3 regions of the Vibrio sp. RC2502 genome follow, and region 3 is predicted to be linked to each of the others. Evidence: predicted binding sites of a transcription regulator. Region 3 holds the regulator's gene; each other region holds the start of a gene.

Region 1 (10,719 bases), 1.1 Mb from region 3:
CTGACTGGCTACCCGATTTCTCTCAAGATGGAATTGGGGCAGGTTTCACCGCTGTCGTGCTTTCATTGACTGGTTTAGAAATTACCACCTCATATGCGAGTGAAGTAGAAAATCCACAAAAGGCGTACCCAAAAGCACTCTTAGCTTCTACGGCGCTGATTTTGGTTTCTTTAACAGCTTGCTCGCTGTCAATTTCATCGGTGGTATCAAGCGATCACGCCAGCTTAAGCGAAGGTGTGATCTTGGCGTTCAAAACCTTCTTTGATGATTTGAACCTCTCGTTCATGCTGCCTGTGATAGCTCTAGCGATTGTGTTTGGCACGCTAGCAAGCTTGAACAACTGGATTATTGCACCTACGAAGAGTTTGCATGTGGCGGCGAAAGACCAGTTTATGCCAATCGCACTGTCGAAAGAAAATCAAAACCAAGCACCTGTCGCCCTACTCTTATTGCAAGGGGCCATCGTTAGCGTGTTGTCCTTAGTGTTTATTTTGGTTCCAAACGTTAACCAAGGTATGTGGCTGCTGAACATCTTAATGACTCAGTTATACATGGTGATGTACGTGTGTATCTTTATTAGCTTTTTGGTGTCACGACGCAAACACGCAGACATCGAACGACCATTTCGTGTCCCTGGCGGCAAAGTGGGAATGAGCTTGGTGGCAGGTTTAGGATTAATTAGCTGTATGATCACTATCGTGGTGTCGTTCGACGTACCAGCAGGTATCAGCGCAGAAACGGGCGCGTATGCACTCATATTGGGGTTCATCGCATTCAGTTTGCCAGCTATCGCGGCGGTGATGTATCGCAATCGAAAAGTTCGCTCTCAAGCTCAACTAATCGAAGCTTTAGCAAGCTAATTTTTCCGAAATACGCAATAGAATAAAGCCGCGGCAGTTACCTGTCGCGGCTTTTTGTTTTTACATATTTTGTCTAAAAATTATGCAAAGCATGCTTGCAATCCCACGCGCTCTAGTGGGTATTTCGTTTGCCTTCTCTTTGGTATTGCTGAGAAATTTCGAAGTAGATATGCATGTCTATTGGCTCAGGTGTGTTCAAAAGCATTTTGCCGACTTCGCGCTGAAAATGGCCGTAGTTCCCAAGCTCATCGGTTAGGCCTAGTTGCTCGTAACATGATTCGCTTGCGAACATGCCATACGCGTAATAATGATGATTCAGATCTTTTTGTTTGTCATAGCCAAGCTCTTGAAGTGCCTGATCAATTTCATCGGGAACGTAAGTGTTTTTATCGCCAAACGAACGCAACAACACGCTTGGAACCTCTTGAGCAATGCTCTGAATTTTCGTTTTTTTCTTAAAAATACCGAACATAATGTCCTCCACTGACGATGTCTCCAAATACCGCACACAACGTGGGTTGAGCGAGCGAATAGTTTTTAGTATGGCTCACGATTTAGAGACTAAGTTACATTCAAGTCACGTTTGTATACTAACTTGATCGCATAATGCGCATCAAATAATAGTCACCTCGTTTCAACCTCGTCTCATCAGAAACCCTGTTTTAATCACAATTGCTGGCTGCTTTGCTGTGCCTTTCCCATACTATCTAATAGGCGTCGCTATCTTCTGCTATCAGTGTTTTGAAATAACCTTGGCTAAAGTCACATTTCGTATCGACATCCATTTTAATTTAAGTTAGCTTTAGAAGTATAGACGTCTAGATTGACTAAGCTTAGGGAGAGAAAGTCGTGCCAATTAGAATTCCAGATCAACTACCTGCTTCAGATGTACTAAGGACAGAGAACATCTTTGTAATGAGCGAAACTCGTGCCGCGAGTCAAGAGATACGTCCTTTGCGAGTACTGATTCTGAATTTGATGCCCAAGAAAATCGAAACAGAAACGCAGTTTCTTCGCCTTCTTTCAAACAGTCCATTGCAAGTAAACGTCGAGCTACTGCGCATCGATAATCGACCAAGCAAAAACACACCAACCGAGCATTTAGATACGTTTTACCGTCAGTTTGAGATGGTAAAAGGGAAGAATTTCGACGGTCTTATCATCACTGGTGCGCCACTTGGTCTGGTGCAATTTGAAGATGTGATCTATTGGGATCATTTAAAAACCATCATGGAATGGGCGAAAGACCATGTTACCTCGACGTTGTATGTGTGTTGGGCAGCGCAAGCTGGCTTAAAGTTGTTGTATGACTTGCCGAAAAAAACGCGTAAAGAAAAGCTTTCCGGTGTATATCATCACCAAATTCATAATCCATTCCACCCTATTTTGCGTGGGTTTGATGATACGTTTTTAGCGCCCCATTCGCGTTATGCCGATTTTTCGCCACACTTTTTAGAAGAACATACTGACTTAGATATTCTCGCCACATCCGATGTGGCGGGCGTATATCTGGCAACGACCAAAGACAAGCGAAACGTGTTTGTTACCGGCCATCCAGAGTATGACTCGCACACTCTTCACAATGAGTACATTCGGGATTTGGGTGAAGGGATGGAGCCGGCAATTCCGGTCAATTACTACCCGAACAACAACCCAGATAACTCTCCCATTGCGAGTTGGCGAAGCCACGGACACTTGCTGTTCTTGAACTGGCTCAACTACTGCGTATACCAACAAACGCCTTACGATCTGGATCACTTCAGCGAAGATGCTTTCACTAAAGACGATTAAATCAACGAATTAAGTTTGTGAACCGAGCCGCCATCTGGCGGCTTTTTTATATCAGTTTGCAAACCTGATCGCATAGTGCTTTTTCCTCAATGGGCTTTTGCTACGTAATTCATATCATGCTGTCAGATTCAGGGATGTGGGGAAGAAGAATGAAAACCGTAACGCTCAGTGCACTAATGTTGATGACTCAGTTTGCACTCGTAGGCTGTGTTACCGTAAAAGAAAACGGCGCTCCTATCGTGAAGGCCGATCCTGTTGCTATGGCAGAATCTCGCATCGCACTTGGGCTTGGTTATCTCGAAGGTGGCAATATGATCCGAGCGCACGACAATTTGCAACAAGCCTTGAGCCACGCCCCACAATACTATCGCGCACAGCTTTCTATGGCACACTACTACGAAACCGTTGGTGAAGATGCGAAAGCAGAAGACATGTACAAACGCTCTTTACGCCAACACACCAAAAACGGCAACGTGCTCAATAACTACGGAACATTTCTGTGTAAACGAGGTGATTTCCAACAAGCCGACCAAATGTTTAACCGCGCAATTGAACAACCTTATTACTACCTCATCCCTGCAAGCTACGAAAACGCCGCTTTCTGCGCATTGAAATCACAAGATAAAGACAAAGCAAAATACTACTTTACGCGAGCTATCGATCACGACCCACACCGCCCAAAATCGATTCTCCAACTGGCTAAACTCGAAATAGAAAGTGGCAACTTTACCGATGCAAGAATTCGACTGATGCGATTTAATCAAATGTACGGTGTGAAAAAACCGTCACTGCAACTTATGATCGAGTTAGAACGTGCGGCAGGTAATGAAGCGCTAGAGCAAAAATACGTAAAACAGTTAGAACGCATGTCATAACTAGCCACACTGACAACCCAAACAGCATAAGTCTTTGCTTAACCTCTCATTTTATTTTCAGGCTCACTTACACCGTTCAAGTTAAGTGAGCCTTGTTTCTCAGAACGCCGACAAATCCCCTGTTTCACTTGTGTTTCAGTCACTGAAAGAGCGACATTACTCCTGTACTTAACATTCAAAATCGGTACTATTTGAAAGATACGTGACCGAGTCACTTTTTGAGTTCTAACTCAATAATTACTGAATGATTGTGCGCTTCGTTGAAGTGCAATTTGCTTTAATTATGAATCTTGTCGTTCAAGAACACATACCCAAGGATGTTGACGCCGGATGAAACCTGCCTGCACACTCTTACTGCTTGCTTCTTTAAGCTCCCCCTTTCTTGCTAGCGCTCAACCCGTCAATGACCTCGTATTCACCGTAGGTATCGTATCCGACAAAGCAAAAAGTAAAATCAAAAAGGCGACACCCTTTGCTCAATATGTGTCCGGAAGGCTGAATCACCTCGGTTATACCTCTGGGTCGGTACAAGTCTTCAACAACTATGGACAACTTGCAGTTGCTCTCAAAAATGGCAGCGTTCAAATTGCAACAGCTACACCGTTTAACGCCGTAACCCTAGAACGAGAATCTAACAGCCAAGTGCTCGCCGTAAGGTGGAAAAAGGGACTCGAAAAATACCACTCTGTATTTTTCACCCATCAAGACAGTGGCATTCATTCCTTGGCCGATCTGCGCGGCAAAACGCTCATTTTCGAGAGTCGTAACTCCACCAGCAGCTTTTACTTACCTGCCATTACATTGCTCAACCAAGGCGAAAAATTAGAATACCTTCGCTCTATTGATGCTCACCCAACGAAAGACCGTATCGGCTATTTGTTTTTGGATGAACATTTAGAACAATCCAACGAAATCAACCTATCCGTTTGGGTGTATAAACAGCGCGTTGCCGCTGGGGCGTTCAGTAATTTCAACTGGAACAACCCAAAAGATTTGCCAGAAAACATGAAGGAAAAACTGACCATTTTCCATAACTCGGTGGAGATCCCGCGTGATTTGGTTTTAGCGTCGCCTACTTTGAGCCAATCGACCAAAAATGAAATTACATCGATTTTATTGAAAATGGATGCCTCACCAGAAGGTTTGCATGCCTTGGATGTATTCCAAAATACCAAGCGCATATCAGCACTTACGCCAGATATGGCAACGTCTCTCGACACGGTTCGAAAGTCTGTTAACTTGCTACCAAAGGCAAACTGATGCTGAACAAACTTTCGCTAGAAACCAAATACATTTTCGCGACTATCTCCGTCGTTGTTTTGGTGGTTGTGGTCAACCTTGTACTTTACATGCATGGCTACGACACATACTCAAACAATCTCGCGCAGCAGATCACGCAAAATTCTCAAGATAAGACGGAATCCTACGTCAAACAAAAAGGATTAGTGTACGCGGAGTTGTTGTCTAAGCAGCTGTTTGATCCGCTTTACAACGATAACATCAGCCAAGTCTATGGACAGATTACGGCAACCTTAAGCCAACCGGACGTATCAAAAATCCATGTTGTAGATAACGATGGACTTGTATTCCACGACGGTACACCTCAGCTTGCCATGTTTGCTCAGCCCCACTACCGCTCAGACTTTATTCTTAAGGCCATTGAACAAGAACGTGTCCAAGTCGCTCTATCTAGAGAACAACTGGAAATTGCCGCGCCTATTCACCAATCAGATGTGACGCTTGGAGCCGTATATTTGGAGCTCAACCTTGCCCATTTATTAGAAGAAAAAGAGCAAAACATTGCACAAGTTGCAGCGATAACGTCTAAAGATAAACACAACATGTTTATTTTGCTGCTGGCAATCAGCATTATTTCTATCTTCATGGGTAGCTTATTCGCGTTCGCTGTAGGTCGCTCGTTGGTGAAACCAATCAAACAGTTGAGTGAACAGTTTTCGGAATTTGATACCCAAGCACTTCCAGTTACCGATATTCAACGCAAAGATGAAATTGGTGAGTTGATTACTGCCTATAACAAGATGTCTAACAAGGTAAACACCTACACAACCCGTGTTGAGTTCATGGCCTATCACGACATTCTGACTTCGCTTTCTAATCGTGAAAAGCTGCTGATTGATCTTCAAGAACAAATCAGCGCCAAGCGAGCGCCAGCGCTTGCCGTCCTATTTGTCGATTTGGATGATTTTAAGCACATCAACGACAACTACGGCCACAATGTTGGGGACAAATTACTGGTGCACCTTTCCGCGTTATTAAGGAATGAACTGCCAATTTATATCGAACCAGATTATCGACCATGGATACTCGCAAGCCGCGTTGGTGCGGATGAGTTTGTCGTCGTATTCCCATGCAATAACAGCTTAGAAGCGCGCGAGATAGCCAACCAAATTCATAGACAAGTGCTATCACCATTGAGGCTCGACAGTCACAATATCCGCTTAACCACCAGCCTTGGTGTTGCGGTATATCCCGAGTTTGGCTGTAACGCAGATTCGTTGCTGCAACTTTCATCCCTTGCCGCACAAGAATCAAAACGTCGCGGCAAAGACATTATGTCCGTTTACGATCCCGCATTCGATGCGACGGTGAAACAACGACTCTATATCGAAAGAGAACTGAGTCGCTCCATCCACGACTTATCTCAGTTTGAGCTTTGGTATCAACCTAAATTTGACCTTAAGACCTACCAGTTGGTTGGGGTTGAAGCATTAGTGCGATGGAATCATCCCGTGAAAGGCTACATTGGCCCTGAACAGTTTATTCCGATTGCAGAACAAAACGACTTGATTCTCGAGCTTGGTGAGCATTTGATCGAAACCGCGATCAAGCAAAGAGCGGAATGGGCAGAAGCATTCGACCATGATTTTCATATCGCGTTGAACTTGTCCCCACGACAAATCTACCGCCAGGACCTTAGCCTCATATTTGAGCACTTTTTATTGCAATACGATGTTTCCGCCAAAGACATTCACGTAGAAGTGACGGAGTCACTTTTGATGGACGACATCGAAAAAGCCCACTTCGTTTTGCGCAAACTGCAAGCCACTGGTATTGAAGTCTGGTTAGATGATTTTGGTACTGGCTATTCTGCCCTGTCCTATCTTCAACAAGTTAACTTTGATGGGCTTAAAATCGATCGCTCGTTTATCGCACAAACCCAGCAAGACAACAAAGATGACTCTCTGGTTCGCGCCATCATTTCAATGGCTCACAACCTCGGAATGAAAGTTGTGGCAGAAGGTATAGAAACCCAAAAACAACTGGCGCTGATCGAGCGTCTAAATTGCGATGTGGCACAAGGCTTTTTCTTAGGCAAGCCTGTTCCAGCGGCGCAGCTCCTAGAACTTGAAAATACTTGCCAAACAATGAAGCACAATGCCTCTTCCATCGTAGGTTAAAAACTGGCATGAAAAGCTCATAACGCTCTGCTTCTTGCTTGGCGTTATGAGAAGCTTTCTGCAAAACACGTCACATTTTTATCCCCTTTTAAACCCGATTGCACTCACAACGCTAACAACCCAAATAGATAAACTACACTTTTCATATCAACCCTTTGGATATGGAAATGCGCTGTGGTCGGAATTTTTTCGTGGAATAACCTGTCAGTAAAACACAAACTGTTTGGCCTTGTCTTACTGCCAATCATTTTGTTGTTTTTTCTGGCGGGACAACACGTTCATAATCTTTCGACTCAAGCTCAAGATTTACAAAAAGCTCAATTATTCTCTGTTTACATCGACAAAGTCTCTTACCTGTTTAATTTACCCAATAACCCATCCATCCCGAATAAAGCTGACAAAACAGCGCAGCTCATTCAAGAACTAAAAGAAACGACCCCCCGCGTTTTTGGCGACAATTCTGAGGTTTTACCTCTACTTGCGAGTTTTGAAGAAGCCAGCCTCTCGATGTTTACAGCAATCGATATCGAAGAAAAACTGGATATTGCAGAATGGCGAGCAGATACTTTTGAGCAAATCCTACTTAATCTCGACAAGGTCTATTTTAGTAACGTCAGTTACGAAACCGATCGCCATCTTTCCTCCTTAATGCAATTGGAATGGTTAATGTTTTGGTCGACGGAAGAGCGTCGATTGAGTGAATATCTCATTTATTCAGCCAATAAGCGTCTTCATTACGACGACGCTGTTCGTGATGAGATTCAGTCTCTGATTCAAAACCAACAACTGCTTGTAGAGCGCTTCGTCGCGCTCAATGCCAACCATAACCAAGTCCAATTGCTGATAGAAACCTTTAGCAACAAGGTATTTCAAACTAGCCAAGAATTTCGTGATCAGTTACTTAACCAAGAGGAACTACAAGCGTTATCTCCTCTTAAAACGGGAGCTGGACTTGCTGCGCTGAACACGCGACTGGCGCTACTTCATGACATCAACGACACGATGGAACATGAGCTGCAAACGAAGCTCGCACAAACCATTAAAGCAACCACGCAACAGCGGTTGGTATTCATTGTTATCATGTCGTTGGTGACGATTCTTGTTATCAGTTTAACCATTCGCTTGGTGCGTAAAGTGACCAACAACCTGCATCTTGTTCTTGAGTTTTTAAGCCGCGAAAATTACAGCGAAGACTCACCACTTTCTGAGCTCATCAAAGGCAAAGATGAGTTAAGCAAGTTTGCTCAAGAAGTGGAAAAACTCAGTCATGAGAGAGAGCAAGCAAAGCAGAAACTCACCAAAGCCAAAGAAGATGCCGAGCGCGCCAAAGACGACGCGATTGAAGCCAGCAAAGCGAAAAGTAGCTTCCTAGCGAACATGTCGCACGAGATTCGTACTCCGCTCAACGGTGTAATAGGTATTTCTGAAGTGCTGGCAGACACCCCGTTGACCGCTACACAGCGAGATTACGTCGACACAATAGAGACGTCTTCCCAATTGCTGCTCAGCCTGATTAACGACGTGCTGGATTTTTCCAAAATTGAGTCCGGCATGTTGCTGATAAGTCCTCATTCAACCTGCGTGCGAGAATCAATTTATGACATCGCCTCAATCGTGTCCCCAAAAGCAAAAGAGAAAGGCATCGAATTAACCGTCAGCATTAGCCCAAACACGCCTTATCACATCGTCATTGACGATCACCGCTTGCGTCAGGTGATCATGAACTTCATGTCCAATGCCGTTAAATTTACTGAACGAGGCAGTGTAGAGCTTTCGATTACCACGCTTGAAAGTAATGAATCGGAAGCCATCATCGAGTTTTCCGTGCAAGACTCAGGCATCGGCATCGATGAGCAGCAACAGAAACAAATCTTCGCACCTTTCGCTCAGGAGGACGATTCCACCACCCGCCAATTTGGAGGAACAGGTTTAGGTCTTGCCATCAGTACGCAACTTGTCGAACTCATGGGCGGAAGCATACAACTTGAATCTGAAAAAGGCCGCGGAAGCCGTTTCTACTTCCAACTCACAGCGCCGATTTCTCAAGCTAATTTTCGTGCTCGACATACCGTGAATAATCAAATCTGGCTCGTCTGTGACGACAGTGACCTAGAAACAAAACTACGTAATGAGTTGAGCTTCTATCAAATTCAAGTGCATCAATCTGTTCATGATCTTAGTGCTCTTCCAACATGGATTAACGACAAAGAACGCATCATCATTCTTTATGTTGAAACGACGCCAGATGCCGCAGTGAAAAACAAAGATTTGATGCGAAATTTGGAACATCAACATGTGCAAGTTTGCCTAATCAAACATCTACACAGCCAACAGCTTGATTTCGGTCACCGTGTTGCAGCGATCATTACTCAACCTTTGCTAGGACAACGTCTACTCAAAGCGCTTGAAAGCTGTGCTGAACGATTTACTCAATCTATTTCCGTCGTTCAGCCTGCAACCCGACTTGAAACATTACCCAAAGTGCTCGTTGTAGACGACAATACTGTGAACCAAAAAATTGCAGGGTTGCATGTCACCAAAGCAGGTTTTAGTTTTGATGTCGCTGCTAATGGTGAGGAAGCGGTCGACATGTTCAGGACATCCCAATACTGTCTGATTTTGATGGACTGCATGATGCCGGTGATGGATGGGTTTGAGGCAACTAAACAAATCCGACAAATAGAGCAGAAAGAAAATCGAACGTTCCGCATTCCTATCATCGCGTTAACAGCAAGCGTTGTTGATGACGATATTCAAAAGTGTTTTGACGTCGGCATGGACGACTACGTACCAAAACCGTTTAAGGCAGATTTGCTTAAAGAGAAACTTGATAAAGCCGTTGGGTTGCGACTTCCCGTAACTGCGTCGACAAAGCTCAACCAATCAAGCTTGTCCGCTTTTGAAGAACCCGAATTTAAACAACGCGTTGGTGAGGCGTTAAGTGCTGCGCCAATGCGACGTGAGCGGATTTTATTGGTGGAAGATAACCGAGTGAATCAAAAAGTTGCTTCTTTACTGTTAAGCAAGGCTGGCTATCAGTTTGAAGTCGCGGAAAATGGCCAGATCGCAGTGGAGATGTTCCAGCGCGATGGTGGCTTCGACATCATTTTAATGGATTGCATGATGCCGGTGATGGATGGTTTCGAAGCAACGAAACAGATCCGCGCTTATGAAGCAAGCTTAGGACTCGAAAAAACGCCGATCATCGCGCTAACAGCCAGTGTGGTCGACGACGATATTCAACGCTGTTTTGACTCTGGAATGGACGCTTATGTGCCTAAACCAGTGAGAAAGGAGAAACTGTTGCATCAAATCGAAAACGTAATGTAGGCGAGCCACACATGAGCATGATTCTCCCCCCTCATAATCAACGAGCGCTGCGACTACTGGTCTCCGCTTGTTTGCTGCTTATATTTTTGTTGCCTTGGAGCCATCAGGCATTTGCCGCAGAAAGTTACGCCATTTTCTCACTTAACGCTCAGTTTGATGCGTTGACCATTAATAAAGCGAGGAAGCTCTACCGAGGCAAAACCAGACTATTACAAGGCCAACGAATTGAACTCTCTGATTGGCCAGAGACGTCCGTTGAACGAACGGAGTTCTATCGCTACCTGCTTAATAAAAACTTGGCTCAAATGAATGCGCATTGGGCCAGCCTTTCGTTTTCAGGCAAGGCGCGTCCACCCAAAGTAATTGATCAACCCAGTATTGAAATCTTGTTAGCTTGGATGCGGGAACAACCTAATCGCATTGGCTATGCCCCCGTCGACTCGT
Region 2 (10,719 bases), 1.6 Mb from region 3:
ATGGCTTTTGCATTGTTGTCTCGCCGTCGCAAAGAAGGCTTGCAGATAACGCTTATCTTTTTCAGAGTTACGCGTTGCTGCGAACAGACGACGCCACAAACCTTTGCCAAATGGTTTACTGGTGATTAACCCCTGACGAGAAAACTCGGATATCGCCCAGTTTGGCAGCGCCGCAACGCCTAAGCCTGCCGAAACCATTTGCACCAGCATTAAGGTATTGTCCGCTTGTTTCCATCTGGCAGGCTCGACGCCGGCCGGCTGCAAGAAGTGCTTAACAACGTCCAATCTTTGTTTTTGAACCGGATAAGAGAGCATAGTTTGATCGGCAAGATCTTGTGGTTCGATAATTTCTTTGTCAGCTAATGGATGATTGGTTGCAGTGATTAGGCGCATTTCGAAGTCAAACAACGGTTCATAATGTACCTCAGAACGAGGTTGAATATCCGACGTGATAACGAGATCTAACTCGCCAGCCAACAATGCGGGTAGGGGCTCAAACCCGAAGCCGGACGAAAAATCCAACGTGACGCTTGGCCACGCCAATTGATATTCCCTTAGAGCAGGCATGAGCCATTGGAAGCATGAGTGACATTCGATCGCCATGTGTAATCGACCGTTGACGTCCTCTTTCAAACTTGCCAGTTCGTTTTCTGCTCTTGCCAGCTTCGGCAAAATATCTTCCGCGAGGCGCAAGAGAATTTCACCCTCAGAGGTAAATTTCACTGGTCGAGTTTTGCGTAAAAATAACTGACCGCCAATACGAGATTCGAGATCTTTGATTTGGTGAGAAAGAGCGGATTGCGTTAAGTGCAAGGCAGTAGCCGTAGCAGTTAACGAGCCGGTGTCTCGAAGCGAAGTTAATGTTCGCAAATGTTTTAGCTCTATCATGAATCCCTTTCATCCTTTGTTGTTCGCCGTGAACGAATTCCTATCCCAGTCAACAACGGCTCAATATGGTTTCTTAATGCTCTGTCTTGTTGAAATACTCAATAGCTACTTTGAATTTTTGATTTAAGAATAAACACTTATCAAACAAATCCACTTAACTCGCAAGCAATTTTTTATTGCTGTTAAAACGTATTGATTGACTGCGACAGACATAACTAACTTAACGACAAAAAATGGATATGTAAACGTCTAGACGTCTATTGTTGTAATTTATTTGCGAATGAAATCGACCCATGATGAATTTTTTTAATAAACAAGTTGAATAAATGGACGTTGTCCAAACGACAGAGGAGAGAGATAGTTTAGCCATCCAGACATCTTGTGAATTTAGAGAAAGATGCTCTGACCTAAACAAATTGAACAAGATTGAAAAAGGAATAGGGACATGGCTACAACAACGCACATACTCGGTTACCCACGCATCGGTGAAAAACGAGAATTAAAATTCGCTCAAGAAAAATACTGGCGCGGTGACATCGATCAAACAGAGCTTAAAAAAGTTGGTGCAGATCTGCGCGCTAAAAACTGGCAAACACAAACAGAGGCTGGTTTAAGTTTTACTACCGCTGGCGACTTCGCTTGGTACGATCATGTACTGACGACGACATTGCTATTGGGTCACGTGCCAAAACGTCACGCAGGTGGTTTTCCTAATCTCGATACGCTATTCAAAGTGGGTCGTGGTCAATCTCAAGCGGGTTGCGGCTGTGCGGGTGCTGCAGCATCGGATATGACTAAATGGTTCAACACAAACTACCACTACATCGTACCTGAATTCAGCAAGGACGATACGTTTGAAGTGAGCTGGCCGCAACTGTTTGAAGAAATCAACGAAGCAGTACAAGCCGGGCATAAAGTGAAGCCGGTATTGCTCGGCCCAGTTAGTTATCTTTACTTAGGTAAAGAGGTAGAAGAAGGGTTTGATCGCCTGACGCTACTGCCACGATTGCTTACGGCTTACCAAGCTATTTTGGCTAAGCTGGCGAGCCAAGGTGTTGAGTGGGTTCAGATTGATGAGCCGATTTTGTCGCTTGAGCTAGAAAAACAGTGGGCTGACGCGTTCAAGCTGGCATACCAAGTGATTCGTAGCGATGTAAAAGTGCTACTAACGACGTACTTTGACTCTGTCACCGATACGTTAGACAAAATTGTTGAGCTGTCAGTGGACGGTTTGCACGTTGATTTGTCTGCCGCGCCTCAACAGCTTGACGACGTGGTTGCCAAACTACCAGAAGGTTGGGTGCTTTCTGCCGGCGTTGTAAATGGTCGTAACGTGTGGCGTTCGGATTTGAGTGCGCAACTTGAACGTCTACAGCCAGTCAAAGAGAAATTGGGCGACAAGCTTTGGGTGGCGAGTTCATGTTCTCTATTACATAGCCCAGTTGATCTGGAACTGGAAACAGAGCTAAGTGAAGAAGTGAAAAGCTGGTTTGCATTCGCAAAACAAAAAGTGACAGAAGTCGCTTTGCTTGGCCGAGCACTCGACGGTGATCAAAATGCGATTCTCGCTTGTGATACCTATAGCCAGCCAATCAAAGCACGTAAAACGGCAACACATGTGAATAAGCCCCAAGTGCAAGCTCGTTTAAACAGTATTACAGCGTCACTTGCCGAGCGCAGCGCACCTTACGCGGAGCGTGCTGCGCATCAAGCTGAAGTGTTGGGTTTACCTTTGCTGCCAACCACGACCATCGGCTCTTTCCCTCAAACGGGTGAAATCCGTGTTCAGCGCAGTGCTTATCGTACTGGTCAGTTATCTGAGTCCGACTATATCCAGGCACTTAAAGGACACATTGCGGATGCCGTAAAACGCCAAGAAGCGCTCGACCTAGATGTACTTGTGCATGGTGAAGCAGAACGTAACGACATGGTGGAATACTTCGCGGAGAATTTGGCGGGCTTCCAAACGACGAAATTTGGTTGGGTGCAGAGTTATGGCTCGCGCTGTGTAAAACCAGCCATTGTGGTTGCCGACATTGAGCGTGAAAAGCCGATTACGGTTGAATGGTCGACGTACGCACAATCGCTAACCAGCAAGCAGATGAAAGGCATGTTAACTGGCCCAGTGACGATTCTATGTTGGACGTTCCCGCGTGAAGACATCACACGTCAGGAAATCGCGCAACAACTGGCATTAGCACTGCGTGATGAGGTTTCTGATTTACAAGATGCAGGCATCAATATAATTCAAATCGATGAGCCTGCGATTCGTGAAGGTTTGCCGTTGAAAAAGCGCGATCACAAAGCGTATTTAGAATGGGCGGTGGATGCATTTAAGATCTCAGCAGCGAGTGCAAAACCAGAAACTCAGATTCACACTCACATGTGTTACAGCGAGTTCAATGAAATCATCGATTCTGTTGCAGCGCTCGATGCAGATGTGATTACCATTGAAACGTCACGCTCAAATATGGAACTGCTTAAAGCGTTTGAAGAGTTCAATTACCCGAACGAAATCGGCCCAGGTGTTTATGACATTCACTCACCAAATATTCCGACGGAAGAGTGGATTGAAGGCTTAATCAAGAAAGCGGCAGAAAAGATTCCGGTACAACGTTTGTGGGTAAACCCAGACTGTGGTTTGAAAACACGTAACTGGGCAGAGACGGAAGCTGCACTTGCCAACCTAGTGTCTGCTGCGAAGAAGCTTCGCGCAGAGCTTGCATAAGGTAGCTCGTCGCCAATTTAAAGTGGCCAATAAAAAAGCGGAGACCATCGTCTCCGCTTTTGCGTCTTTTATTTAATGTCCGCCTAGCTCACTAACGACAGTTCTCGTTGTCGTCGGGCTTGAGCGACAAGCAAATTACTGTGACTATTTGATTTTGCTACAGGTTTGCTCTGAAACCAATTCATCAGCAATTAGCTGACCGCGTGAGTTACGCACTTTTAATCGGTACATCAAACCCATATCAATTTGCTCTCTTACCGACGGCGTATTGCAGTATGTATAAATACTGGTATTCAGTACTTGGTTTAATGGTTTCGCACCTAAAGCATCGTCGTTGTAAATCATCATCATTTCTACCACGTTCTTGTTAGAAGAAACACGCATGATTTGCAGCGGACCGTATTCCAACGGCAGTCCGGCAGACAGGACACCGGCACGGTTAGACGCCATTAATTCAAGTTGGCGTTGGTTGTCATTGCTTGATGAACAACCCGCCAATGCACCAAAGGCGAGGAAGAGACACAGTAATTTTTTCATAACTTAAAACACTTTTTTGAACGGTTTTACGATCACGTTTTCGTAAACGCCCGCCGCCACATAAGGATCGGCGTCAGCCCATGTTTTGGCATCTTCCAAAGAGGAAAATTCAGCAATGACTGTCGAACCAGTAAAGCCGGCTTCTCCTGGGTTATCAGAGTCGATCGCTGGCATTGGACCTGCGGTAAGTAAACGACCTTCATCTTGAAGCTGTTGCAAGCGTTCTAAATGTTGAGGACGAACGCCCATACGTTTTTCCAATGAGTTCTCGACGTCCTGAGAAAAGATGACGTACCACATAGCATAGTTCCTTAATTGGTGGGGTAAAGTGTTAATTTAACGTCTTTTTTGAACCTCTCACAAGTGAACAATAGAAAATGTGAGATTCTTCCTAGCAATTCGATTTTATGACAACTTAGCTTTGCACTGGACGTGGTTTGCCTTCACTGTCGATGGCTACATAGTTAAAGGTTGCTTCACAAACCATGAAACGATCTTCGATGCCGTCGACTTTCACTGGTTTCACCCAAACTTCTAGGTCAACGCTCATAGATGTACGGCCGATTTTCTTACACACGCCGTAACAACAAACCACGTCACCTACGCTGACTGGTTTTTTAAATGTAATGCTTGAAACAGAAACGGTAACGACGCGACCAGAACAGATCTCTTTCGCCAGAATCGCACCCGCCAAGTCAAGTTGAGACATTATCCAACCACCAAAGATATCGCCGTTTGCATTTGTATCAGCGGGCATTGCAAGGGTACGAAGCAGAAGCTGGCCTTTCGGAGAGTTAAATTCTTGGCTCATAGTGACATCCTAAATCTTCAAGGGCGCTCAAAAAAAGCGCAAATATGGTGTGCCAATAAGAATACTAATGCAGTAATTATTGGTCCGTTGAACAAAACAGCGACCCGAAGGTCGCTGTGAATAATACATTTGCGCGGATTATAGCAAAATTGAGTTTTTAATCATCAACCGAGACATCGGAGGAGTTATTTTTCTCTTCCTTTGGCATGTGCTTGTAAATGTAGACACCAGTAGCAATCATGTAGGCGAAGGTGGCGATCAGCATTCCAAATACTTTGAAGTTAACCCAAACATCCAGAGGTAGCTCGTAAGCGATGTAAATGTTTAGGCCTGCAAAAAATGAGAAGAAGCCTACCCATGCCCAGTTTATCTTCGCCCAAATCGCGTCAGGTAGCGTGATCTCTTTACCCAACATGCCTTTGACGACCGATTTTCCCATTAAGTGGCTGGCGGTTAAGCCAACGGCAAGCACCACGTAAATGATAGTGACTTTCCATTTTATGAAGTTGTCGTCATGGAAGAAAATGGTCATGCTGCCGAATATCGTGACGATGACAAACGTGATCAGTTGCATCTTCTCTACTTTCTTATACAGCGCGTAGGTCACGATAAGTTGAACTGCCGTTGCAACGATGAGTGCTCCAGTCGCTACATAGATGTCGTACATCTTGTATAGAGCGAAGAAGATAATGAGAGGAATAAAATCAAGGATTTGCTTCATGTTGCCAAAAACTACCGAGTTGTTGAGTTGCTGACAGTCTAGCGGAATCTGGCGTAATGTGAATAGCTCAAGGGATTTGGATAAAAAATTGCCGCTCAATGAGCGGCAATGTATTGATATGTTTAAGGCACCTAAAAAGGCGAAATCTTGCTCGTTATTACAGATAGCTTGGTGAGCTTCTGTAGGCTTGACTCATGGCTCGAGAGCTAAACGATTCTTTCCTACGCCACACGTTGGTATTGAGAAATCAGAGACTTTACGTCTTCCAAATAGCCTTCTCTCAACAAGTTATCGACGGTGGCTTCTAGCTCTTCATGCGTCATGGTGAAGCAAGTTGATTTGCCTGTCATTAGGCTCAAATATTGGTGATACTCTTCCTCGGTGTAGCGTCCGATTCTGTCTAACAATAGTGCTTTTATTCCGTGATGAATCAAGCCGTAATATGTGTGTCGGTGAAGTAACATAGCCATCTCCTTATCAAGCTTACTGACTGCATAACAGCAAGCTCAACGCTCTGGATAATTCGGTTTGTACTTCAGTTAAGCAGTTTTAATGCCAACTATTCATTCGCAATTTGATAACTGTTCGTTACGCTGATTTTATCGAAATGAAGCCATCGCACCAGTACATCACGTAATGCGTTGAGTGTGGTTGGCTTTTCCAGACGACCATCCATCAATTTAGCGATCATCTCGAGCTCTTTCTCTCCAGACTCGCCAGACAGGGCGATGATTGGTGTAGTTGGAGAGCACTGCTTGATTTTTTCGCTGGCATCAAACCCATTCATTACCGGCATTTGAACATCCATCAACACCAAATCGACCTGATGTGATTGAAACAGTTCCACCGCATTTGCGCCGTTATTGGCTTGTAAACTATTGACGCCAAGTCGATTTAGGTACATTTGAACCAAAGTACGTTGCACCTCTTTATCATCGACAATGAGCACTGTTGGTGCATCTTTGTTGATTTGTACGACAGGTTCTGGACTTGGTGTGGTTTTGACTTTCTGATTCCAGTTGTAAAAGTTTGGCGTTCGAAGCGTTTCTACTTTCGGTGCATTTGGCACAACCGGAAAATGCAGATAAAACTCAGTAAATTCATTAGTTACCGATTTACACTCAATTCGACCACCAAAAGAACGCATCACGCGCTGACAGTAACCCAAGCCAAGCCCGCTACCGCCGCTTTTCTGGAATGAGAAAAAGTCATCAAAGATTTTGTGTACGATGCTGTCATCAATCCCAGGCCCTGTATCGCGGAAAACAAGCGTGTTTTCATAAGGGCCGACGAGGGTTCTGATTTCAATTTGACTATCGGGATAGGAATCAAAATAGTAAATCGCATTGCGAATCAAATTGAAAATGACAAAGTTGAACAGCGTCTCGTTGATTTTGGCGACAAAGTCGTTTTGAGTCGGAAGTTTCACCCTTTCGATGATGTGTTCGTTTTCAAAACCGTATCGACTCACCGCAAGATCTACAGCTTTATGAATCGAAGTAAGCGAAAGGGGCTCATGTACAGCTGAAGTATCGCTGACTTCGCGCAAGATGATGTCGATGAGTTGGCGTCCACGCTGAATTGCTGCTTGGCCTTTTTCTATATCGCTTATGATCTTGTCATCGGATGCATTGCTATCAATGTGCTGTTTCAGCGCTTCAAATTGAAGCTGAACTTGCGCCAATGGGTTGCGCATCTCATGGGCGATCGAGTTGGCTAACGCGCGGCTTTGACGAATCTTTCTATCAGACTCAATCGTATTTTGTACGCGGATCAACAATGTTTGTAGTGCTGAAATCTCTTCGTTAGAAAACAGTTTGTTATCGCTTTTGTGTGAAGAAATCAGCAAATGTGAAACCGACTTTTCGCGGCCAAACAGTGGCATAACAAGCGCCGTGTTACTCGATCTCATGCGTTCATACAGAGCTTTGATTGAACCTTTTGAAGACGGTTTTTCGTCGAGCCTTTCAGAGAGTTCGTCGAGCACCAAAACCGAATCATTGCTGTGTAAATAATCTTCGTAGAAGGTTTCGGTGTAGTTACTGGTTACGAGTTGAAGCTTGTCATTGGGTATGTTGAGTAATGTGCTCAACTGATGCACGGCATCGTCGATTGAGCGCTTAAACTCTTCTTCTAACGCTAAGATCTGCTGAACTGGTGTTTGTCGATTGCCGTAGATAAAGAACGATGCGATTCGGCTAACGCGTTTGTAGACCAAGTGCCAGGTGATGCCAATCAAGGCGCAAATCGGAATTGAGATGAGCCATTGATTGTCTTCAGACATTGGAATAAATACCGCACCTAGTGGCAGGACGAAAATGGTGCACACAAAAAGCACACTGATCGTCAGATAAGCAAGGTATTTGGCGCTGTAGAATCTCGATGTAAGCAGCGCGTAACCAACAAACAGCATTTCACTGATGGATAACGCTGGTGGTAGCCACGTTAGTGAGAAATCCCCAAGGAAGTAGGTCATGCCTAGGTGTATGACAGCCGTAGACAGCATGAATACTAAGATCCCTGCGATCATGTAATTGTTCTTCGCTATAGAGAGCTTACTGCTGTTTGCGCGCATGCTAATGAGGTTGGTGAGTGTCATAACGACAAAGGTCACCAATCCCATGAAGAAATAAGAAGTGTGAGGGCCAAACTCAATCACAAATTGGCTAGGGCCATCAATCAGCACATTCTCAACGGTTAGGTTCGGGCGTAAATTGATGACCAGAGAATAAACCGTCAGCGCAACAAAAATGCCTTGTTGCCACAGTTTTACTTTGCCTTTTTTCTGCTCTGCGGCGAGCTGGCAAGAAAAGTAGAAAGCAAAAGCAAATGCGAAGAAGGAAGCTAAGTTGGCTAATTTCGACATGAAAATGCCGCCCTCTGACCCAAGCAGAGGTAGCAAATCGGTATGGAAGTAGGCGTTACTGCTAATCCAAATAATAATGCATGTCGAATAGGCGATATAAGGCGCGTGGTACGAACCTAAGATCACTTCGTTCTTTTGTTTAAGGCGATAGCAGTAGTACAGCAGCCACACGAGTACCACGGCCACTGTAGCAAACAGTGTGATGGCTTTCGGGTAGAGTAGGCCACTAAGACCTATATCAAGCATGTTCATTCACCTGCGTATTTTGTCTGATTACTCGAATACGGCGTTTATAATCGCGAAAGTCTGTGCGTTTAAAGGTGTCTACCATCGATTCAAAATTCCAGAAGCCCCGGTACGTATTAATACCGTCACCGTTAATGTCGCAGTATCCTGAATGAAAGTAGGCTTTAGAATCAATAGATTGATAAAAATTTAACATGAACGCTTGTTCTATAATGGTGAACCCAACCTTGTAGCCTGACTGAAACAGCACATTCATCAGCTCTTTTTGTGCAAGATATAAGAAGTAGAGCTTGTGTTGAACGCTGCCGCTCACAGTAAGACGCAGCACTTCGCATACCATCTCTGTTTTATTTATGTGTGTTTGGAATGCCTGATCAAACACTGTTAAAGAACCATAGTCTGTAACGAGGTCACTTGCCAAGATATCAAGACGATTAAGCTCTTGATAGCCGTGCAGGGGGAGACAGAATCGCCATTTTTCACTGTTAAACTGCGGCGCATAACTTAGCCAAGTGTTACGTTGGTTCCAGTCTTGGATTAGCGCTGATGCGACCAACACCGGAGTTGTCTGAGTTTGGAGCAGAATAAAGTGCTTACCTTTCTGAGAAAGTGACAACAAGGGCAAAATCTCATACCACTTTTCTCCTTGAACGAAGAGCTCCAAATTACTCAGCGCAACTGCGTCACTCAAGGTCATTGCCACTGGGTAGCTGGGCAGTTGAACGCGCATTGAAGACTCTGAAATATCATCAATGAGCATTGCTGAGTAAGAGGCGTCTTCGAAGGAGAGTTCAGTCGCTGGCTCGCGGTTTTCAAGCGAGTATTTCTGTTTGATGGCTTCGATTTCGCAAGCGCACCAAAAGTCTAACCAATGAGGGAAGCACTCTGCTGCAATTAATTCAAGTAGATAGACGTCGTCATGTAGGTTGTTCGGATGCAGTCGAACCAAATCTCGATAATCCATTAACTCAAACAAGACAGAAAGACTTTTGGACTGGTACTCAGGATAGCGTGCCAGCAAGTTCGTTTCTCGTTGATGAGTGATGGACTCAAAGAGAGAGGCTCTCTCTTGTGGTGTTAGGAAGCGAAGAACAATATCGATCAGTGCCTGTTGTTTTGTTTCAATAGGCAAATCTGTATTGGAAAGCGAAACCAAAGACAGCTTAAGACTCATGATACAACCTAGATCTGACGTTTTTTATAGTTAGTACGGGCGTTATATCACTTCAGAAAAATTATGCTATTAGTTTCTATTTGTATGGTTACGTAATGCAAAGAATCGAAAAAAAAGCCGCTCTTTTGAGCGGCTTTTAAGTATTTGTTAGGAAACTAAGCTTCTTGCTTCTGTAACTCCGCGTCAGCGGCAGTTTCTTCTACTAAAGCATCAACAATGACCGCACATGCTGCATCACCAGTAATGTTTAGAGCCGTACGAATCATGTCGAAGATACGGTCAAGAGCGAAGAGTAGAGGCAGACCTTCAATTGGAATACCCGCCGCTAGTAGTACTGCTACCACTAGGAAAGAAGGGCCCGGAACACCAGCTTGACCAACCGCACCTAGTGTTGAAGTCACGATGATCGCGATGTAAGCGCCCATGCCTAGGTCGATGTTGAACAGCTGTGCAAAGAAGATAGCAACCAAGCCGTAGTAAATCGCATTACCAGACATGTTGATGGTCGCGCCCAGAGGTAGAACGAATGACGCAGTTGAGTTTTTCACGCCAAGTTCTTTTTCACACGTATCCATAGTGACAGGCAGTGTCGCCATTGACGACGCTGTTGATAGTGCAACTGCTTGTGGTTTTTTCATTGCAGACACGAATTTCTTCGCTGATGTCTTAGTGAAAACATGCACCATTGCAGGGTATACGATAAAGCCAAACACGAGGATTGCTGCAACGTAAACAACGAACAGTTTGA
Region 3 (10,719 bases):
CAATCCAAGGTCGTGGTACAGTAGTAACTGGCCGTATCGAGCGTGGTATCCTAACAGTTGGTGACGAAGTTGCTATCGTAGGTATCAAGGATACAACTACTACAACATGTACTGGTGTAGAGATGTTCCGTAAGCTTCTAGACGAAGGCCGTGCAGGTGAGAACGTTGGTGCACTTCTACGTGGTACTAAGCGTGACGAAGTTGAACGTGGTCAAGTACTAGCTAAGCCTGGTTCAATCACTCCACACACTAAGTTCGAATCAGAAGTATACGTACTGTCTAAAGAAGAAGGCGGTCGTCACACTCCTTTCTTCAAAGGTTACCGTCCACAGTTCTACTTCCGTACAACTGACGTAACTGGCGACATCTCTCTACCAGAAGGCGTAGAAATGGTAATGCCAGGCGACAACATCCAAATGGTTGTTGAGCTAATCGCACCAATCGCAATGGACGAAGGTCTACGTTTCGCTATCCGTGAAGGTGGCCGTACAGTAGGTGCTGGTGTTGTTGCTAAGATCTTCGAATAATTCTTAACGAATTAAACGAAATCTTGCACTCTTCTTCTTTTTGAAGAAAGCGCATCAAGAAAAGGGAGGCTTCGGCTTCCCTTTTTCGTATTTGTTTTTTATTTAGTTATAAGCACAAACTGAAGGTGCTCCCTTCTTGTTTTAAAAAAACAACCTCTTACTTGAAGTATGTTTTTTCTGATTCGCAGTTCCCTCATAAGTGATTGATCCTCTCTTTCCGAACAAAAACCTATATAACGAAATGTTCTCAATACTTCCTCAATACGAGTGGTAACAATAACTATTCTCGTTTATATTCTTGTCTTCGGTTTTTATTAGAAAGGTTTTTATATGTACGTTTGTCTTTGCCATGGCGTCTCCGACAAAAAAATTAGGAAGTTGGCGATAGATGAGGGTGTAACTGATATTCGAGGCATTAAGAGATGCACGGCTTTGGGGAGCCAGTGTGGTAAGTGCATTAAGCAGGCGAAAGAAATCCTAGCAGAAACACATTACACCGAATTAAGACAAGCTAGTTAACTACCTCATCGCTTTTTGAGGATTACTTGGTCTCTTTGACACCTTCTCATTTGCTTCTAAAGTTAATAGAAGCCAAATAGGAGGGCTTTGTCATGAAAGGCGATCCAATCATCATCCAACATCTCAATAAAGTGCTCGGTAACGAGCTCATCGCTATCAATCAATATTTTCTTCATGCTCGTATGTATAAAGACTGGGGGTTAAAGCACCTGGCCGATAAGGAATACCACGAGTCGATTGATGAAATGAAGCATGCTGACCACCTTATCGAGCGGATCTTGTTCTTGGAGGGATTACCGAACCTTCAAGATCTTGGAAAGCTAATGATTGGTGAAGATACTAAGGAAATGCTCGAATGCGACCTTAAACTGGAGATGGCGGCCATTCCTGATCTAAAAGATGCGATTGCCTATGCCGAAGATATTCGCGACTATGTTTCGCGTGATTTGTTTCAAGATATTCTCGAAGATGAAGAAGAGCATGTGGACTGGCTTGAGACCCAACTTGGCTTGATTGAAATGTCAGGCATTGAAAACTACCTTCAAGCTCAGTATGTCGATGAAGAGTAACGAACATACTGACGCATTGTTCAAAAAGAATTCATATCATAAAAAGAGCACCTGACCAGAAAATCAGGTGCTTAACACACTTATCTGGTCTAATCTCTTTTATTATCGGCTTTTTAAGGATATTGCTCGCAATCTTACCTATGAAGATTGATTTCTATCCTTTAGAATTTATGCCCCCTTACCTAAAAATAACAAAGAGAAACGATCCATGTCTGAAGACAATCGCCAAGCAGCCACCCCAGAAGAAGAACATCGCCAAAAAGCTCTGGATTACCATGCTTACCCAACCCCGGGTAAAATCGCTGTCGAATTAACTAAACCAGCAGAAACTGCTGGTGACCTTGCTCTAGCATACAGCCCTGGCGTGGCTGAGCCTGTACGTGAAATCGCACAAAACCCTGACAACGTGTACAAGTACACAGCGAAAGGCAACATGGTTGCGGTTATTTCAAACGGTACCGCTATTCTTGGTCTAGGTAATCTTGGCCCACTTGCCTCTAAGCCTGTAATGGAAGGTAAAGCGTTACTGTTTAAGCGTTTTGCTGGCCTTGATTCAATTGATATTGAAGTGAAGCATCGCACGATCGACGAGTTCGTTGATACGGTTGCGAACATTGCTGACACTTTCGGTGGTATCAACCTTGAAGACATCAAAGCACCAGACTGTTTTGAAATTGAAAAGCGTTTGATTGAGCGTTGTGACGTACCAGTATTCCACGATGATCAACATGGTACGGCTATCGTGACAGCTGCAGGTATGCTCAATGCTATCGAGCTGCAGGGTAAGAAGCTTGAAGATTCAACGATTGTTTGTCTTGGTGCTGGTGCTGCAGCCGTTGCGTGTATGGAGCTGCTTATCAAGTGTGGCGCAATGCGCGAGAAGATCTACATGCTGGATCGCAAAGGGGTGATCCATACTCGTCGTGATGATCTGAATGAGTACAAGCAACTGTTCGCAAACAATACAGACAAGCGCACACTAGAAGATGTGATCGAAGGTGCAGACCTATTCCTAGGTGTATCTGGTCCAAATCTATTGCCACCAGAAGCGTTGAAACTCATGGCTGACAAGCCAGTTGTATTTGCTTGTTCGAACCCAGATCCTGAAATCAAACCTGAGCTAGCACACGCAGTGCGTGATGACTTAATTATGGGTACTGGTCGCAGTGATTATCCAAACCAAGTGAACAACGTATTGTGTTTCCCTTTCATTTTCCGTGGTGCGTTAGATGTACGTGCGAGTGAAATCAATGACGACATGAAGCTGGCAGCAGTTGACGCAATTCGTGCATTGGCAAAAGAGCCTGTGCCTGAATCGGTACTAAAAGCTGCAGGTGTTGAGAAGCTAGAATTTGGCAGCGACTACATCATTCCTAAGCCAATGGATCCACGTCTGCTACCTCGCGTAGCAAAAGCGGTAGCTCAAGCGGCAGTAGATTCCGGTGTTGCTCGTATTGAGATGCCAGAAAACTACATGGCAGAGTAATTTACTCAGCCACATTGAACACAAAAATGGGACGCATTGACGTCCCATTTTTTATATCTCCAAAAACTGCCCCCGGCGCAGCTTCTAAAGCGGATGAATTTGTAAGCAATTATTCTTCGTCAAATGCTTCGAATTCGATACCCATCGCCGTCATTAACGCTTTTGCTTCAGTTGGAATGTCATCCGGTCTGTCTTTACGAAGGTCTTCATCCGTTGGTAATGGCTGACCTGTATATGCGTGCAGGAATGCTTCACATAGTAGTTCGCTGTTGGTTGCATGGCGTAAGTTATTGATCTGACGACGTGTACGCTCATCAGTCAGCACTTTTAAAACTTTTAGCGGGATAGAAACGGTAATTTTTTTTACTTGTTCGCTTTTTTTACCGTGCTCAGCATATGGGCTAATGTATTCACCATTCCAGTCAGCCATTGCACACCTTCATTTATGTAATAAGTTGAAAATTAATATAGGTGCTGATTTTAGCCGCATTTACTGCCACAAGCAAAGACATATGGACGTCTAGAAGTGTTGACGTCTCATTTTTTGACAAGTAAAGTGAACAGAACAGTTAAGGAAGAGTGTTGTTCAGATAGATCTGACAAATTAGATATAGCGCATTCCTATTTAGAAGTCATCACCTGTGAAAGGATACACCCATGAGCACCCGCAAGCCTGCGACCATTGCTGTACGCACTGGTATCGAATCAGACAGCCAATACCACGCTGTTGTTCCACCAATCTACCTTTCAACCAACTATGGTTTCCCTGCTTTTGGTGAAGTCCCTAAATACGATTACACGCGTTCAGGTAACCCAAACCGTGGTTTGCTAGAGAGTGCGTTATCAGAGTTAGAGTCTGGCAAAGGCGCAGTGGTGACTAACTGCGGTACTTCCGCACTTAACTTGTGGGTATCGGCTTTTCTTGGGCCAGATGATCTGATTGTTGCACCGCATGATTGCTATGGTGGCACATACCGTTTGTTCAATACACGAGCTAACAAAGGCGACTTCAAAGTGCAGTTCGTTGATCAATCGGATGAGCAAGCTCTAGAGGCTGCACTAGCGAAAAAGCCAAAGCTTATTTTGTTAGAAACTCCATCGAACCCTTTAGTTCGTGTGGTTGATATTGCAGCGGTATGCGAAAAAGCCAAACAAGTGGGCGCTTTGGTTGCGGTAGACAATACCTTTTTGACACCGGTGTACCAAAAGCCTTTGGAGCTCGGTGCTGATTTTGTTATCCACTCAACTACAAAATACATTAACGGTCACTCGGACGTGATTGGTGGTGTGGTGATCACCAAAACAGAAGCGCACGCAGAAGAGCTTGCATGGTGGGGAAACTGTATTGGCGCCACGGGTACGCCTTTCGATAGTTACATGACGTTGCGTGGGATCCGCACTTTAGGCGCCCGTATGCGAGTGCACGAAGAAAGCTCTCAACACGTACTCAACTACCTACAACAGCAGGCTTTGGTCGCGAAGATTTACCATCCGAGCTTGCCAGATCACCCAGGTCACGAAATCGCGAAAAAGCAGCAGTCGGGTTTTGGGTCTATGTTGAGCTTTGAATTTGCAGGCTCATTTGAGCAACTTAAAGTGTTTGTTAAAGAGCTCGAACTGTTTTCTCTTGCAGAGTCGCTTGGTGGCGTGGAGAGTTTGATTTGTCACCCCGCATCTATGACGCATCGAGCCATGGGAGAAGAGGCGTTAGCGGAAGCGGGCGTGTCGCATCAGCTGCTTCGTCTGTCTGTGGGTTTAGAAGATGCACAAGACCTGATTGCCGATCTCGATCAAGCCTTTGTAAAAGCTGCTCAGTAATAGGAGAACTAAAAATGAGTGTACAACGTCAGTTACATAAATTTGGTGGCAGCAGCTTAGCAAACCCTGAATGTTACTTACGTGTGGCCGATATTCTTAAAGAATACTCTGTCGAGAATGATCTGGTGGTGGTATCTGCCGCGGGGAAGACCACTAATCGCTTGATCGAGTTTCTGGAAGGTTTAGACAAAGATGGCCGTATTGCGCATGAAGCACTGCAAGGCTTAAGACAATTCCAGTCGGAGCTAATTGAATCTTTATTAGAAGGCGAGGTGCAGACGCAATTGCTCGCTTCTTTGCACGATGAGTTCAGTACCTTAGCCGAGCTGGCTGCGCCACTGACGGATGCGCAAAAAGCGGCAGTGTTGGGTCACGGTGAATTGTGGTCTTCACGTTTATTGGCTGCCTTGCTTTCACAACAAAATGTTCCTGCGGTCGCACAAGATGCACGTGCATTTTTACGTGCAGAAGCCGGTACTCAGCCTGAAGTTGACCGTGCGCGTTCTTATCCCCTGATTAAGGAGGCGTTGGCGCAGCACAGCCACAAACGTGTCATCATCACCGGATTTATGGCGCAAAATGAGGCAGGAGAAACCGTGCTGTTGGGGCGGAATGGCTCGGATTATTCCGCAACCGTAATCGGAGCTTTGGCGGAAGTGACAACCGTAACCATTTGGAGTGATGTTGCTGGCGTTTACAGTGCGGATCCTCGTTTGGTGTCGGACGCATGTCTGTTGCCTTTACTGCGCTTAGACGAAGCGAGTGAACTGGCCCGCCTTGCAGCGCCGGTTTTGCATAGCCGTACGTTACAACCTGTCGCGCAAAGCACGATGGACTTAAGCCTCAAGTGCAGTTATCAACCTGAATCGGGGTCAACACGTATTGAGCGTGTACTTGCTTCTGGGCGTGGAGCGAAAATCATCACTTCTTTGGATGAGGTATTGTTGATTCAATTGTCCTTTAGACATGGTCATGACTTCAACAAAACCCAAAGTGATGTTTTAAAGTCTCTTCAACGTGCGCAACTCGAGCCACTCTCTTACGAAGCCCAAGCCGATCAGCAAAAATTACGCTTAGCGTACACCACAGAGATTGCGACAGGTGCGCTGAAGTATCTACAAGATCTTGCGGTTGAAGCTGAAATCAAACTCAAAGAAGGCTATTCACTTGTGGCCGCTGTCGGAGCGGGCGTAACGAAGAATGCCAACCATTGTTTTGGTTTTTACCAAAAATTGAAGCACGCACCAGTTGAATTTGTTTCTGAAACTGAATCAGGTTTAAGCCTAGTTGCGGTACTGCGTCGCACCGATACCGAAGCATTAGTGCTGTTGATTCACAGCCAGTTATTCCAAGCGCAAAAGCGCGTAGCGGTAGCGTTATGTGGCAAAGGCAATATCGGTTCTAGCTGGTTAAATCTATTTGCGACTCAGAAAACAGAACTCGAAAAACGCCACGGTATGAGCTTTGACTTAGTCGCCGTCGTCGATAGCCAGACATATTGGTTTGCTGAAAAGGGTATCGATGCGGCGGCGGTTGCCGACAAGTTTGATGATGAAAGTATTGAGAACGATGGGACGTGGCTGAGTCGGTTGGGCGATTTACAAAGTTATGATGAAGCCGTGGTATTGGACGTGACCGCGAGCAAAGAGTTGGCGCAACGTTATGTTGATATCGCCCAACAAGGCATCCATTTAATTTCTGCTAACAAAGTTGCAGGCTCTGCCGACAGTCAATACTACCACCAAGTGCAAGATGCATTCGTGAAAATCGGTCGCTACTGGCTCTACAACGCGACGGTTGGGGCAGGGTTACCTATCAACCATACCGTGAGAGATCTGCGTGAAAGTGGTGATGAGATTGTGGCGTTATCCGGAATCTTCTCGGGAACACTTTCTTGGTTGTTCCAGCAGTTTGATGGCTCGGTGCCGTTTAATGAGTTGGTCGATTTAGCGTGGCAACAAGGATTAACAGAACCGGATCCGCGTGCTGATTTAGATGGTTCGGATGTCATGCGTAAACTGGTTATCTTAGCGCGTGAGTCTGGTCTGGATATTGAACCGGACAGCGTAAAAGTGGAATCACTGGTACCTGAAGAGCTGCGCTCTCTGAGTTTGGATGAGTTCTTTGATAATGGCGCACTGCTCAGTGAGATTCTTCAAGAGCGTCTAACCAAAGCACAAAGAGATGAGCAGGTGCTTCGATATGTGGCGCGCTTAGAGAAAAATGGCAAAGCGACGGTGGGCGTAGAAGCATTACCGCGCGAACATGCGCTGGCTAACTTGCTGCCATGCGACAACATTTTTGCGATTGAAAGTAAATGGTACAAGGACAACCCTTTGGTGATTCGTGGCCCAGGTGCAGGACGCGAGGTGACCGCTGGTGCAATCCAATCGGATCTCAACCGCTTAGCTGGATTATTCTAAACTTTGCGAGATACCTAAAAACCCTGGAATTCATCCGGGGTTTTTTATTCCTTCCTCAGTGCCATACTTAAAATAAGATTCGCCATTTTCAAACGTTGTTATGAGTAAATAGCAGATGCGAATTAACTTGAACTATCCTCATTATTAACGCGAGAAAAATTCATAATCACAAGGTTGACATTAAATAACATTCAATACATTCTGTAGACATATAGACGTCTAAACGTCGATTCAAGGATTTTGATTTCGTGGCGGAGTGCCACAGGGAGAGTAAGATGGGATACACGCACGCAGGCCATATCGACGCCTTAAACCAGAATATCGCTGAGTTGTCAGATAACATTAATGTCTCGTTTGAGTTTTTTCCGCCAAGCAGTGAAAAGATGGAAGAAACGCTGTGGAACTCTGTGCATCGTCTCAAAACGCTCAAGCCTAAATTTGTTTCGGTAACATACGGAGCAAACTCTGGTGAGCGTGATAGAACTCACTCCATTATCAAGGAAATCAAAGCAGAGACTGGCTTAGTTGCTGCGCCTCACCTCACTTGTATCGATGCAACACGTTCAGAGTTGATTGAGATTGCTGATGATTACTGGAATAACGGCATCGAAAATATCGTTGCGCTGCGTGGTGATATCCCACCTGGTGGCGGTGCTCCAGATATGTATGCTTCGGACTTGGTTGAGCTACTAAAATCTCGTCACGATTTTGATATTTCTGTGGCGGCTTTTCCAGAAGTACATCCAGAGGCAAAAAGTGCTCAATCGGATCTGCTAAACCTAAAACGTAAAGTGGATGCTGGTGCAAACCGTGCCATTACTCAGTTCTTCTTTGATGTGGAATCTTATCTGCGTTTTCGTGACCGCTGTGTTGCGGCGGGAATCGATGTAGAAATCGTACCGGGTATTTTGCCAGTTTCGAACTTTAAGCAAGCCTCACGCTTTGCGGCGCAGAATAACGTTAAAGTGCCAGGATGGATGAGCAAACAGTTTGAAGGTTTGGATGATGATCCTGTGACTCGCCAACTCGTAGGTGCGAGCCAAGCTATTGATATGGTTCGTGTACTAAGTCGCGAAGGTGTAAAAGATTTCCACTTCTATACGCTGAATCGTGCGGAGATGACTTATGCGTTATGCCATACTTTAGGTGTTCGTCCTCGTGTAGCCGTAGAAGCGTAAATCCGATTTCAAAAAGACAAAAGGCTTGCCAAGTGGCAAGCCTTTTTCGTTGTCTCTAAGTAAAAGGAAATTAACCAATCACTTCAAGTTCTGTTAGGACTTCTTCTGCCCAAGTGATCCACGTTTCACGTAACAGTAGGTTACGACGAAGCGTTAGGCGCTCTAAACGAGCTTGTTTGTCCAAAGTTGAAGGCGTTGCGTAGTAAGCCGCTTCAATTTCTTTGTAGTGAGAAACCAGTTTACGAGACTCTTCAACAAGTTCTGCTAGTTGATCACGGAAAGGTGTTGATGGTTGAACAGCACAAGCCATAAGTTTCGCTGAAAATTCATCACGAACGGTTGGGTGTGCAGTTGGTTGATCAAACCATTCTCCAAGAGCGCTACGGCCTGCATCTGTGATGGAGTAAACCTTACGGTCTGGTTTGCCTTCTTGAGGTTCTAGTACGCAAGTAACCAGCTCTTTCTCGGCCATTTTATTTAGCTCACGGTAAACTTGTTGGTGGCTTGCTTTCCAGAAGTAACCGATGCTAGCAGAGAATTCTTTAGTGATATCGTAACCGGTTGCGTCGCGAGTGCTAAGAACAGTTAAGATTACGTGTGGTAATGACATGTCTTCAATCCAAATGGTCAATAAACTTGTAAACAAGCTACTTACACTTTCAGCTGCGCTCTTACTGGCGCTTGAGTTTTTTAATGTATAAGTAGCACCAACAAAGTTGGTCCTGTCACCTTAAAGCCGTTTATCACCTAGAGATGGGGATCCCCATCAGGGCTGGAGCAGGTATGATTGGATTTATGAGCTCTCAGCAGGCAAGTAGTATATAAATAATAAGCATGAAGTGGAATACTAGGGCAAAATTACCCTGAAAAACTAACATAATACTCAATAGAGTTATTTTGTAGTTAATAATTCTAATTTGTTGGTATTTTATGGGTTTTTTGTGGTGTAAGTATCTGGTTATTTGCTGCGCAATTATGTGGTTGGAAGTTATGAATATAAGAAAGGCTGAGTATGAACTCAGCCTTTTGTATTACGAATGGTTATTTTTAACCCGTATTACGCATACCTGCTGCAATACCCGCGATGGTCACCATCAGAGCCTCTTCAAGGTTTGCAGACGCCTCTTCTGTTTGACGAGTACGGTATAGCAATTCAGCTTGAAGCATGTTCAATGGCTCTACGTAGATGTTACGTAGGCGAATTGATTCTTGGCCCCATGGGTCGCTTTGCATTAGGTTTTCGTTGTTCTCTACGTTCAGTACGGACTTAATATCACGTTGAAGTTGTTCACGCAGTCGGTCACCCAATGGTTGAAGTTGAGGTTCAACTAGGCGTTGGTCATAGTAGCGAGAGATTTCCATGTTGCACTTGGTGTACACCATCTCAAGCATACCTAGGCGAGTTGAGAAGAACGGCCATTCGCGACACATTTCTTCTAGCAGCGCCTGATGACCTTTGTCTACTGAGTACTGAATAGCTTCACCTGCGCCTAACCAAGCCGGAAGCACCAAACGATTTTGGCTCCACGAGAAGATCCAAGGAATTGCACGTAAGCTTTCTACACCGCCATTTGGATTACGTTTCGCAGGGCGTGAACCAAGCGGTAGTTTGCCTAGCTCTAGTTCAGGCGTCGCTTGACGGAAGTATGGAACAAAATCTGGTTCGCCACGGACGACGCCACGGTAAGCTTCACAGCTCACTTCCGACAGGACTTCCATCAAGTCGCGCCATTCTTGTTTTGGCTCTGGTGGTGGCAGTAGATTTGCTTCCAAAATGGCGCTTGCATACAAGTTGAAGCTGTTTACCGCAACATCTGGTAGACCCAGTTTAAAGCGGATCATTTCGCCTTGTTCTGTTACGCGTAACCCGCCTTTCAAGCTCTTTGGTGGTTGAGACAGCAGAGCCGCGTGTGCAGGTGCACCGCCGCGACCAACGGTGCCGCCACGACCATGGAACAGAGTCAGCTCAACACCTTCGTCTTCTGCCACTTTAACTAGAGATTCCATAGCATGGTACTGAGCCCAGCCTGCCGACATGACACCCGCATCTTTTGCGGAATCAGAGTAGCCGATCATGACCATTTGGTGGTTTTGAATAAAGCCACGGTAAAGGTCGATACTCATTAGCTGCTTAATGACCGATTCCGCATTATTCAAGTCGTCTAGAGTTTCGAACAGAGGACAAACATCCATACGGTA

What was found. Region 3 encodes MetJ, which represses methionine synthesis genes. Its sites were predicted from a motif close to TTAGACNTNTANANGTCTAA; they were not measured.
Region 1: the regulator MetJ is predicted to act here: its motif matches at 1,663-1,682, upstream of metA (homoserine O-acetyltransferase MetA).
Region 2: the regulator MetJ is predicted to act here: its motif matches at 1,130-1,149, upstream of metE (5-methyltetrahydropteroyltriglutamate--homocysteine S-methyltransferase).

The regions. Positions count from the first base shown of each region.
Region 1 is NZ_CM141453.1:1,841,968-1,852,686, forward strand. Features, by position in the region: gene ACYJZR_RS08685 (APC family permease) at 1-860, shown strand, start outside; gene ACYJZR_RS08690 (hypothetical protein) at 973-1,332, opposite strand; gene metA (homoserine O-acetyltransferase MetA) at 1,710-2,651, shown strand; gene pilW (type IV pilus biogenesis/stability protein PilW) at 2,801-3,526, shown strand; gene ACYJZR_RS08705 (phosphate/phosphite/phosphonate ABC transporter substrate-binding protein) at 3,857-4,786, shown strand; gene ACYJZR_RS08710 (EAL domain-containing protein) at 4,786-6,945, shown strand; gene ACYJZR_RS08715 (response regulator) at 7,120-10,275, shown strand; gene ACYJZR_RS08720 (hypothetical protein) at 10,287-10,719, shown strand, end outside.
Region 2 is NZ_CM141453.1:1,213,343-1,224,061, forward strand. Features, by position in the region: gene metR (HTH-type transcriptional regulator MetR) at 1-888, opposite strand, end outside; gene metE (5-methyltetrahydropteroyltriglutamate--homocysteine S-methyltransferase) at 1,334-3,616, shown strand; gene ACYJZR_RS05680 (GspS/AspS pilotin family protein) at 3,761-4,153, opposite strand; gene ACYJZR_RS05685 (YciI family protein) at 4,157-4,453, opposite strand; gene yciA (acyl-CoA thioester hydrolase YciA) at 4,569-4,964, opposite strand; gene ACYJZR_RS05695 (septation protein A) at 5,122-5,685, opposite strand; gene ACYJZR_RS05700 (hypothetical protein) at 5,907-6,149, opposite strand; gene luxN (quorum-sensing autoinducer 1 sensor kinase/phosphatase LuxN) at 6,245-8,797, opposite strand; gene opaM (acyl-homoserine-lactone synthase OpaM) at 8,790-9,971, opposite strand; gene ACYJZR_RS05715 (dicarboxylate/amino acid:cation symporter) at 10,127-10,719, opposite strand, start outside.
Region 3 is NZ_CM141453.1:2,961,908-2,972,626, reverse strand. Features, by position in the region: gene tuf (elongation factor Tu) at 1-527, shown strand, start outside; gene ACYJZR_RS13820 ((2Fe-2S)-binding protein) at 858-1,046, shown strand; gene bfr (bacterioferritin) at 1,139-1,615, shown strand; gene ACYJZR_RS13810 (malic enzyme-like NAD(P)-binding protein) at 1,824-3,101, shown strand; gene metJ (met regulon transcriptional regulator MetJ) at 3,211-3,531, opposite strand; gene ACYJZR_RS13800 (O-succinylhomoserine (thiol)-lyase) at 3,759-4,919, shown strand; gene ACYJZR_RS13795 (bifunctional aspartate kinase/homoserine dehydrogenase II) at 4,934-7,342, shown strand; gene metF (methylenetetrahydrofolate reductase) at 7,618-8,520, shown strand; gene ACYJZR_RS13785 (PadR family transcriptional regulator) at 8,591-9,130, opposite strand; gene ppc (phosphoenolpyruvate carboxylase) at 9,568-10,719, opposite strand, start outside.